2 regions of the Brevundimonas sp. GCM10030266 genome follow, and region 1 is predicted to be linked to the other one. Evidence: riboswitches for the same ligand, from Rfam matches in the RefSeq annotation. Region 1 holds a riboswitch; the other holds the start of a gene.
The links. Region 1 has a riboswitch for S-adenosylmethionine ahead of ACFQQC_RS09625 (homoserine O-succinyltransferase). Riboswitches for the same ligand answer to the same signal wherever they lie in the genome.
Positions count from the first base shown of each region.

Region 2: linked by a shared signal. The riboswitch ahead of ACFQQC_RS17505 (TonB-dependent receptor plug domain-containing protein) and the one ahead of ACFQQC_RS09625 (homoserine O-succinyltransferase) in region 1 are both predicted to bind S-adenosylmethionine.

Region 1 covers NZ_JBHTCY010000002.1:622,596-627,552, forward strand. Annotated here, with positions in the region: gene ACFQQC_RS09610 (NAD(P)-dependent oxidoreductase) at 1-805, opposite strand, end outside; gene ACFQQC_RS09615 (TorF family putative porin) at 999-1,673, opposite strand; gene ACFQQC_RS09620 (ammonium transporter) at 1,763-3,106, opposite strand; SAM riboswitch class I at 3,360-3,484, shown strand; gene ACFQQC_RS09625 (homoserine O-succinyltransferase) at 3,584-4,576, shown strand; gene metB (cystathionine gamma-synthase) at 4,573-4,957, shown strand, end outside.
Region 2 covers NZ_JBHTCY010000006.1:55,620-60,576, forward strand. Annotated here, with positions in the region: gene ACFQQC_RS17485 (D-alanyl-D-alanine carboxypeptidase) at 1-369, shown strand, start outside; gene rpsF (30S ribosomal protein S6) at 589-972, shown strand; gene rpsR (30S ribosomal protein S18) at 985-1,260, shown strand; gene rplI (50S ribosomal protein L9) at 1,262-1,846, shown strand; SAM riboswitch class I at 1,956-2,066, shown strand; gene ACFQQC_RS17505 (TonB-dependent receptor plug domain-containing protein) at 2,362-4,776, shown strand; gene ACFQQC_RS17510 (DOPA 4,5-dioxygenase family protein) at 4,781-4,957, shown strand, end outside.

The sequences.
Region 1 (4,957 bases):
TCGAGGCGATCAGATAGTCCAGCGCGGCGACCACGCCGTCCGAGCCGCAGCCGGGGGCGGTCAGGCGGCGGGCCTGATAGACGCCGGTGGCGACCAGAACGGCGTCATGGGCGGCGCGGACGTCAGCGAAGGGCAGGTCTCCGCCGACATCGACGCCCAGCCGGAACTCGACCCCGCCGTCGATCAGACGATCCACGCGACGGCCGACGACGTGCTTCTCCAGCTTGAAGCCGGGAATGCCGTAGGTCAGCAGGCCGCCCGCGCGGTCATGGCGGTCATAGACGGTGACGGCGTAGCCCGCCGAGCGCAGACGGTCGGCGGCGGCGAGGCCCGCGGGACCGGCCCCGACGATGCCGACGGACTGGCCCTTCTCGGCGCGCGGACGGATGGGATCGACCCAGCCGTTCTCGAACGCCTGATCACCCAGCCAGCGCTCGACCGAACCGATGGTGACCGTCTCCCAGCCCGATTGTTCGAGCGTGCAGGCGCCTTCGCACAGCCGATCCTGCGGACAGATGCGGCCGCAGATTTCCGGCATGGTCGAGGTGGCCTCGGACAGGCGCCACGCCTCCTCGGCGCGGCCCTCGGCGGCGAGGCGCAGCCAGTCGGGGATGTTGTTCTGCAGCGGACAGGCGGACTGGCAGAAGGGCACGCCGCACTGGGCGCAGCGGCTGGCCTGGCCCTTGCCCGCCTCGGGCGCGAAGTCGGCGTAGATTTCGGCGTGGTTGTGAACGCGATCCGCCGCCGGCGCCTTGGACGGGCCGGTGCGGGGGACAACAACAAAAGTCTGGTTCACGGACGCCAAGGCCAACCCTCTTCGCAACTGCAAACTTTGTAGGGGCTTTGGTCAGCTCAGGCAATTTCTATGCTGTCTTTGCAGGAAAGCGCCACCGTTCTGAAAGGACAAACCGGCAAGACCCGCCAGAGAGGCAAGGTCTTGCCGGCCATGGCCGGACGGAAGGGACGCCCGGATCATTGTCTCCGTCAGATAAGTCAGATCAGAAGGCGAATTTCAGCGAGCCGACCGCGCGACCCTCATACAGCGGCGCATCCACGTCCGTGTCGTGGTAGCGGACGTCGATGGAGAGGTTTTCCGTCACGGCGTAGGCCACGCCGGCGTTCCAGGTGGTGTAGTCGTCACTGATGTTCAGGGACTGGTGGCCGACAGCGCCGCTGACGGTCCACTTGTCCGCCGGAGCGAAGCTGCCGTTGGCCTCCACATAGGTCGCCTCCTCATCCACACCGAAGAAGTCCGGCGAGAAGTAGACGGCTGCGCCGAGGGTGACCGGACCGAAGGCCCGCGAGGCGGCGGCCTTGAACTCCACGAAGGAGTAGTCGGCCTCCGTAGGCTCATCCACATAGAGGTAGCCGATCACGCCGAAGTCGAGCGCGAAGCCGCCCGCCTCGGTGCGATAGCCGCCATAGACATCGACCTCGGCGGAGGTGTCGTCACCGAAGTCCACATCCGAGGCCCAGGCCCCGGCGTAGAAGCCGGACTCGAAGGTCAGATCCACACCGCCCTGGATGGCGAACTCTTCATTGGTCTGGCTGGCGCCGCGGTAGACGTAGTCGGAGGTCACCCCGACGTTCCAGGACACGTCCTGGGCGTTGGCCGATCCGGCCGCCGCGAAAAGGGCGACGACGGCGGCAGCGGAAGCGAAGGCGAGTTTCATGTCTGTATCCCCATTGTTCTGAAATCGGCACGCACACGCTTACTGGCGGCCGGCGCGGTGAGAGGATCCGCGCCGGCCTGTTATTCAGGTCAGACGGACTCCAGGGCTTCCCCGTGCAGGTGGGTGTCCAGACCTTCTTCCTCCGCCTCGGCGCTGACGCGCAGGCCGGTGGTGAACTTGCAGATGATCAGGATGACCAGGGTGCCGATCGCGCTGTAGGCGATGGTCCAGACCAGGCCGATGAACTGGGTCCACACATTGGCGCCCTCGCCCAGGCTGTTGATCGCGGTCGAGGCGAACACGCCGGTCAGCAGGGCGCCGGCCAGACCGCCCGCGCCGTGGATGCCGAAGGCGTCCAGCGAGTCATCGTAGCGGAGCAGCTTCTTGATCCAGACCGAGGAGGCGTAGCAGACCGGACCGGCGATCAGACCGATGAGGACAGCGCCCTTCGGGTCCACGAAACCGGCGGCCGGGGTGATGGCGACCAGACCGGCGACGATGCCGGACAGCACGCCGATCAGCGACGCCTTCTTCTTCTCGATGACCTCGACGATCTTCCAGGTGATGGAGGCGGCGGCGGCGGCCAGGATAGTGTTGATCAGGGCCACGCCCGCCAGCGAGTTGGCGCCGCCCGCCGAGCCGGCGTTGAAGCCGATCCAGCCGACCAGCAGCAGCGAGGCGCCGATCATCGTCAGCACCGGGTTGTGAGCGATGATCGGCTCCTTGCCGTAGCCCTTGCGGGCGCCGAGGAAGAGCGCGCAGACCAGACCGGCCACGCCCGAGTTGACGTGCACGACCGCGCCGCCGGCGAAGTCCAGCACCCCGGCGCCGCCGAGGAAGCCGCCGCCCCAGACCCAGTGGGCGATCGGCGCATAGACCAGCAGCGACCACAGGGCCGTGAACAGCAGCAGGCCCGTGTACTTCAGTCGCTCGGCGAAGGCGCCGGTGACCAGGGCGGGCGTGATGATGGCGAAGGTCAGCTGGAAGCTGAGGAAGACGAATTCCGGGATCCCCGGCAGCAGGCTGTGCGCCGTCTCCATGCCCACCCCGTTCAGGAAGATGGCGTCGAAGCTGCCGATGAACTGGTTGACCGTCTCGGCCGGGTAGCCGCCGAGCGCGCCGGCCGAACCGAAGGCGATGGAATAGCCGGCGATGAACCATACCAGGGTGGCCACGGCGAAGACGCCGACCGACTGGGTGATCGTCGCGATCACGTTCTTGCGGCGCACCATGCCGCCGTAGAAGAGCGCCAGACCCGGGAGGGTCATGAGCAGAACAAGGGCCGTCGAGGTGGACAGCCAGGCCGTCCCGGCGCCGTCCAGTTCCAGCGGAACCTGGTGGGCCAGAAGGGCGGGCGCCGCACTGGCCCCCGATGCAATCAGTGTGGCCAGAAGGCCGAGCCCGAGAGCCAGGCCGCTGCGAAGTCGAGTCATCTCAGTTCCCCAAATGGATAACATTACGCATTTGCGAACTGTTTACCGCACTTGCGAAATGCGCAAGTGGCCGGACAATGATTCAGGAAACTTTGTTGCGACTGTAGCGCACCTGACTCCGAGTTGAGCATTTTTGATGCTCGTTTCTTGCTAAAAGAGGATTGATATTGCCGTTTAAGGCCAAGCTTGTGAATTTGCGATCGCAGCAATCCTGGGGGATTGACGACCCGCTTCGCGTTCGTCACCGTAAGGACACTCATCAAGACCGGCTGAGGGATAGGCCCTTTGACGCCGGGGCAACCTTCCAGTGATCCACCCGATCCCTGGAGATGGTGCCAACTCCTGCGGGGCGTCTTCGGAAGCCGCGAGAGATGAGTGAAGCGAGTGGTCCCTGACGGGGCCAGACGACTTCACGGGTCTTTCTTCGCAAGAGCTGGTTCGCCCCATCGGTTTCGCTGAGCGGAACCGGAGCGGACAGTGGCGTCCACCACCGAATGGATCATCGACGAGGCGCCCGGCCGTGACGTGACGGCCGCGATTCCGGCCGACTTCCGGCTGGCCTCGGGCGAGCGTCTGGCGGCGGACGAGATCGTCGGCCGCATCCACGGCCCGGCGTCGGGTCCGCTGGTGGTCGTCGCCGGCGGCATCTCGAGCGGCCGCTTCGCCGCGCGCTGGTGGTCGTGGGCGGTGCGTCACGGCGGACCGGTCGATCTGGATCGCGTCCGTGTGCTGGCGGTCGACCTGCTGCCGGGCCGGACCGATCCGGCCGTGACCATCACCACCGCCGATCAGGCCCGCCTGCTGGCCCTGCTGCTGGACGCCCAGGGCGAAGCGCGGGTCGATGCGTTCGTCGGCGCCTCCTACGGCGGCTGCATCGGACAGGCCTTCGCAGCGACCTTCCCGGAGCGGATCGGCGAGCTGGTCGTCATCTCGGCCGCCCATCGCGCCCATCCGGCGGCGACCGCCTGGCGCGGGGTGCAGCGCCGCGTGCTGGCCTTCGCCCGCGACTGCGGCCGTGAGGCGGAAGGCATCTCGCTGGCCCGCGAGCTGGCCATGACCACCTATCGCACCGCCGACGAGTTCGACTGGCGCTTCGCCACCACCGCGCCGGAGCGGGCCGGCGAAGCCTATCCAGTGTGCGAATACCTGATCTCGCGCGGGGCCGACTACGCCGAGGCCACCAGCGCCGACCGCTGGATTTCGCTGTCCGACTCGCTGGACCGCCACGCGGTCGCGCCGGAAGCCATCCAGTGCCCCCTGACCCTGCTGGGGTTCACCAGCGACCGTCTGGTGCCGATCGAGGACCTGCGCGAGCTCGCCGCCCGCGCCCCTGCCCTGCGTCGCTTCGACGAGGCGGGTTCGATCTTCGGCCACGACGCCTTCCTGAAGGAGCGCGAGCTGGTCGGCCGCACGCTCCACGACGCCCTTTCCACCCTGTACGCCCGCCAGCCTGACGAGATCGCCGCATGACCTGTTCCAGCGAAGCCCATCCCTGTACCACCGCCGCCCGGCACGGTGTGAACAACGATCCGGCGCACGGGGCGGTGATGCCGCCGCTTTACCTGTCCTCGAACTACAGCTTCGACGGGCTCGAGGGTAAGCGGAAGTACGACTACACCCGCTCGGGCAACCCCACCCGCGACGTGCTGGGCGAGACACTGGCAAAGCTGGAAGGCGGCGCGGGCGCCGTGATCACGGCCACGGGCATGGCGGCGGTGGATCTGGCCCTGTCGTCGCTGGAGCCGGGCGACCTGCTGCTGGCCCCGCACGACCTCTACGGCGGCACTCACCGCCTGCTGAGCGCCCGGGCGCGCCGCAATCATTTCGACGTCCAGTTCGTCGACCAGAACG
Region 2 (4,957 bases), on a different contig from region 1:
GACGACAACGAAGACGCCAGCATCACCGCCATCCTCAACGCCCGCACCACGACCGCCCCGCCGGCCGCCGCGCCGCCGGCTCGGACACCGCCGCGCGCGGCCCCGGCTCCGGCCCGCCCCGCGCGTGAACCGGCCGGCCGCTGGACCGTGCAGGTCGGCGCCTTCCGCGACGAGACGGTGGCCCGCAACTGGCTGACCGAGGTCGGCCGCCGCTACTCGCGCCAGTTCGCCAACGCCGAACGGACGGTGCAGACCGCCTCCGGCTGGTATCGCTCGCGCTTCACCGGCATGACCGAGGCGGGCGCCCGCGCCGCCTGCGAGGCCCTGACCGAGCGTCGCTGGGACTGCACGGTGATCGGGCCGAACTAGAACAGGCTTTGATCGGGGGGCTGAGCCTTGCTCGCCAGCCTTGCTCGCCATCCTTGCTCTTGGCGCGCTTTTCCCCTATACGCGCCCGCTTTCCAGGGCCTCGGTCCCGGTGCGGAGCTCCAAAGGGTTCGGGAAGTCATCCCGGCCGCCGCCTCGGGAACCATCGTGGAACGGACTACCCGGTCCGCCCGCGCCGGCGCCCACAAGGGAGAATACCGCATGGCTCTTTACGAGCACACGGTCATGACGCGCCAGGATATCTCGGCGCAGCAGGCCGAAGCGCTGAACGACACCATCAAGGGCTTGATCGAGGAAGCCGGCGGCTCCGTCGCCAAGATCGAGTACTGGGGTCTGCGCAACCTGACCTACCGCGTGAAGAAGAACCGCAAGGCTCACTATTCGCTGCTCGCCGTCGACGCCCCTCCGGCCGCCATGGCCGAAGTCGAGCGTCAGCTGTCGATCAACGAAGACGTGCTGCGCTGGCTGACCGTCCGCGTCGAGGAACTCGACCTGGAACTGTCGCCGCTGCTGGCCCGCCGTGAACGCGAGCGCGAGCGCGAGCGTGAACGCGGTCCCCGCGAAGACGCTGCTGTCGAAGCCTAAGGAACCCGGAACATGACCGATACCACCGCCCCGACCCCGGGCGCGCCGGCCGGCTCCGGCCCGGCCCGTCGCCCGTTCTTCCGCCGCCGCAAGGTGTGCCCGTTCTCCGGCCCGAACGCGCCGAAGATCGACTACAAGGACGTCAAGCTGCTGCAACGCTACATCAGCGAGCGCGGCAAGATCGTCCCGTCGCGCATCACGGCTGTCTCCCAGAAGAAGCAACGCGAGCTGGCCAAGGCCATCAAGCGCGCGCGCTACCTGGCCCTCCTGCCCTACGTGGTGAAGTAAGATGAAGGTCGTTCTGCTGGAACGCGTCGATAACCTCGGCGCCATCGGCGACGTCGTCACTGTCAAGGACGGCTTCGCTCGCAACTTCCTTCTGCCGCGCGACAAGGCCCGCCGGGCCACCGCCGCCAACCTGAAGGCGTTCGAACTCGACCGCGCCGCCATCGAGCAGCGCAACGAGAAGAACAAGGCTGACGCTCAGAAGGTCGCCGACAAGATCGACGGCCAGACCTACGTCATGATCCGTCAGGCCGGTGAAACCGGTCAGCTGTACGGTTCGGTCGCCGGTCGCGACGTCGCTGAAGCCGTCCAGGCTGAAGGCGGCAAGGTCGAGCGTTCGCAAGTCGTGCTCAACACGGCGATCAAGACGCTGGGCGTCCACGAAGTGCTGGTCCGCCTGCACGCCGAGGTCTCGGCCACCGTCAAGATCAACATCGCCCGTTCGGCCGACGAAGCCGAGCGTCAAGCCAAGGGCGAGGACGTGATCAAGTCGGCCTACGAGGAAGACCGTGAAGCCGCCGCCGAACAGGCCGCGGACATGGTCGCCGGCGGCGCCGGCCAACAGGACGGTCTGGGCAGCGAAGCCTAACACCGTTACTGGTGCCTGAAAGACACGGCGGCGCGGGGGCGACCCTGCGCCGCCGTACTTTTTTCCGGCCTGCGCTTGACGCATTTATGACGCATCGCAATATCGCATCTGCTCATCGAGACCGGCTGAGGGATAGGCCCTTTGACGTCGGGGCAACCTGCGGACCTCCGTAAGGTGCCAACTCCTTCGGGACCCCTCCCCGGGTCGCGGCAGATGAGAGCCCGGTCGAAGCCGGACTCCCCCCATCTGTCACCGCTGGCGTTCCTGATGATGCAGGAGACGACGATGCGTGCTGACAAGACCAACGCCCTGACCGTTCTCACCGCCGAGGCCCGTGCGCCGCGTACGCTTATGTGCCGCGGCCTTTCGATGCGATGTCGCCGTTCGCTGTAATCGGCTGACCCGCCGGGCGCACCGCCCGAACTGACCAAAGACATCGCCAGCCCGGATCCCCGGCGATCGCTGCGTGCGACGCCGACCGGAGAGCTGCGCCTCATCGAGAACGAGACATCCCCATGACCGCGACCACCCGCTTCCGCTTCACCCTGTTCGCCGCCGCCTCGGCCACCGCCCTGCTGGCCGGCGCCGCGAACGCCCAAACGACCCCGCAATCCGCCGAACCCGAAGCCACCGAGATCGGCGAGATCGTCGTCACCGGCACCCGCGTCCCCAACCGCTCGCGTCTGGACACCCTGGCCCCGGTTGACGTGGTGACCCAGGAAGACCTGCAGAACCGGGGCACGACCGAGCTGGCGGCCGCCCTGGCCCAGTCCGTGCCGTCGCTGACCTTCCCGCGCCCGGCGGTGGTGGACGGCACCGACTCGATCCGCCCGGCCACCCTGCGCGGCCTGTCGCCCGACCAGACGCTGGTGCTGGTCAACGGGACGCGCCGCCACGCCTCGGCGCTGGTCAACGTCAACGGTTCGGTCGGCCGCGGCTCGGCCGCCGTGGACCTGAACACCATTCCGTCCGGCGCGCTGGATCGCGTCGAGGTGCTGCGTGACGGCGCCTCGGCCCAGTACGGCTCGGACGCCATCGCCGGGGTCGTCAACCTTCGCCTCCGACAGGCCCGCGAAGGGGGCGGCGCGACCGTCACCTTCGGACAGTACAACACGACCATCGACACGCCCCGCGCCGGGAGCCGGGATGAGCAGGACGGCGGCACCGTCACCGCCTCGGCCTGGCAGGGCTTCGGCCTGGGCCAGGACGGCTATCTGACCCTGAGCGCCGAATACCTGCAGCGCGACCCGACCAATCGTTCCGATCTGGACCCGCGCGTGACCCCAAACGCCATCACGGCCCGCTTCGGTGACCCGCAGGTCGAGCAATGGACCGTCTTCGCCAACGCCGGCGCCCCGCTGGGCAATGGCTGGGAGGCCTATGGCTGGGCCGGCTTCCAGGATCGCGACAGCGAAAGCGCCGCCTTCCCGCGTCTGGCCTCCAATGTGAACAATGTCGCCGCCCTCTATCCCGACGGCTTCCTGCCCAAGATCGCCGTCAACTCGCAGGACCTGTCCGCAGCCGGGGGCCTGCGTGGCTCGATCGGCGGCTGGGACGCCGATGTGAACCTGGTCTACGGCCGCAACGCGCTGGATTTCCGCACCGAGAACTCGCTGAACGCCACCTATGGCGCGGCGTCGCCGACCAGTTTCGATTCCGGCTCGCTGATCTATGACCAGCTGGTGCTGGGCGCCGACCTCGCCCGCCAGTTCGAGATCGGCCTGTATGCGCCGCTGAACGTGGCCGTGGGTCTGGAGGCCCGCCGCGAGACCTATGATATCCAGGCCGGACAGCCGGAATCCTGGAATCGCGGCCCGCTGGGCTCGAACACGGCGCTAGCCGGCGGCGCCCAGGGCTTCCCGGGCTTCCAGCCGTCCAACGAGGTGGACGAGGACCGCACCGCTGTCGGCGTCTTTATCGATGTGGAGGCCCCGATCACCGAACAGTTCACCGTCGCGGGCGCCGTTCGCTACGAGGACTATTCCGACTTCGGCACCTCGACGACTGGCAAGATCTCGGCCCGCTACGACTTCGCGCCGTCGTTCGCCCTGCGCGGCTCGGTCTCGACCGGCTTCCGGGCGCCGTCGCTGCAGCAGTCCTTCTTCACCTCGACCAGCTCCGTGATCCAGAACGGCGCCGTGGTCGAGACCGGCACCTTCCCCGCCACCAGCGCGGTCGCCAGCCTGCTGGGCGCGCAGCCGCTCGATGCCGAGACCTCGGTCAACTACACGGTCGGGGCGGTCTACCGGCTGGGTGACTTCAACCTGACGATCGACGCCTACAAGATCGACATCGAGGACCAGATCGTCCTGTCGGAGCTGATCAACCGCAGCTTCAGCCCGCAGGTCGCCAGCCTGCTGGACCCGCTGGGCGTCCAGGCCGCGCGCTTCTTCCTGAACGGGGTCGACACCACCACCAAGGGGATCGACATCGTCGGCCGCTATCGCCTGGGCACGGAGCGTTTTGGCGACTGGGACTTCACCGTGGCCGCCAACTTCAACGATGTGGAGGTGAAGCGCCTGCCGACCTCGTCGTCCGTGCTGAACCCGGTGCCGCCGCTGTTCGCCCGCAGCCGTATCCTGACCATCGAGAACGGCACGCCGGACACCAAGATCTCGGGAACGGCGGACTGGAGCTATGGCCGTTGGGGCGTGACCGCGCGGGCCACCCACTACGCCAGCGTGCTGCAGCCCGGTTCGACCGCCGCGGCTGACTACGCGACCGGCGACAAGGTGGTGGCCGACTTCGAGGCGCGCTTCCAGGCCAGCGAGCGGGTCGCCCTGTCGCTGGGCGTGGACAATGCGTTCGACGAATACCCGGACGCCGTGCCGGTCTCGCTGAACAGCAACGGCGTGCTGGGCTTCCCCTTCTACTCGCCGTTCGGCTTCAACGGCCGCTACGTCTACGCCCGCGTGGCCCTGAGCTGGTGATCCGATGAGCGTCAGTCCCACGAAGCGCGCGCTGCTTCTGGGCGGCGGGGTGGCGGTCGCGGCGGCTTCGGTCGCCGCGACCGCGCCCGAGGCCGCGGCCCAGGTCGGTGACGAAAGCCCCCTCAGTCCCTGGGGCGCGCATCCCAAGCCGCCGCCCGACCCCCTGCCCCGCGGCGTCGAG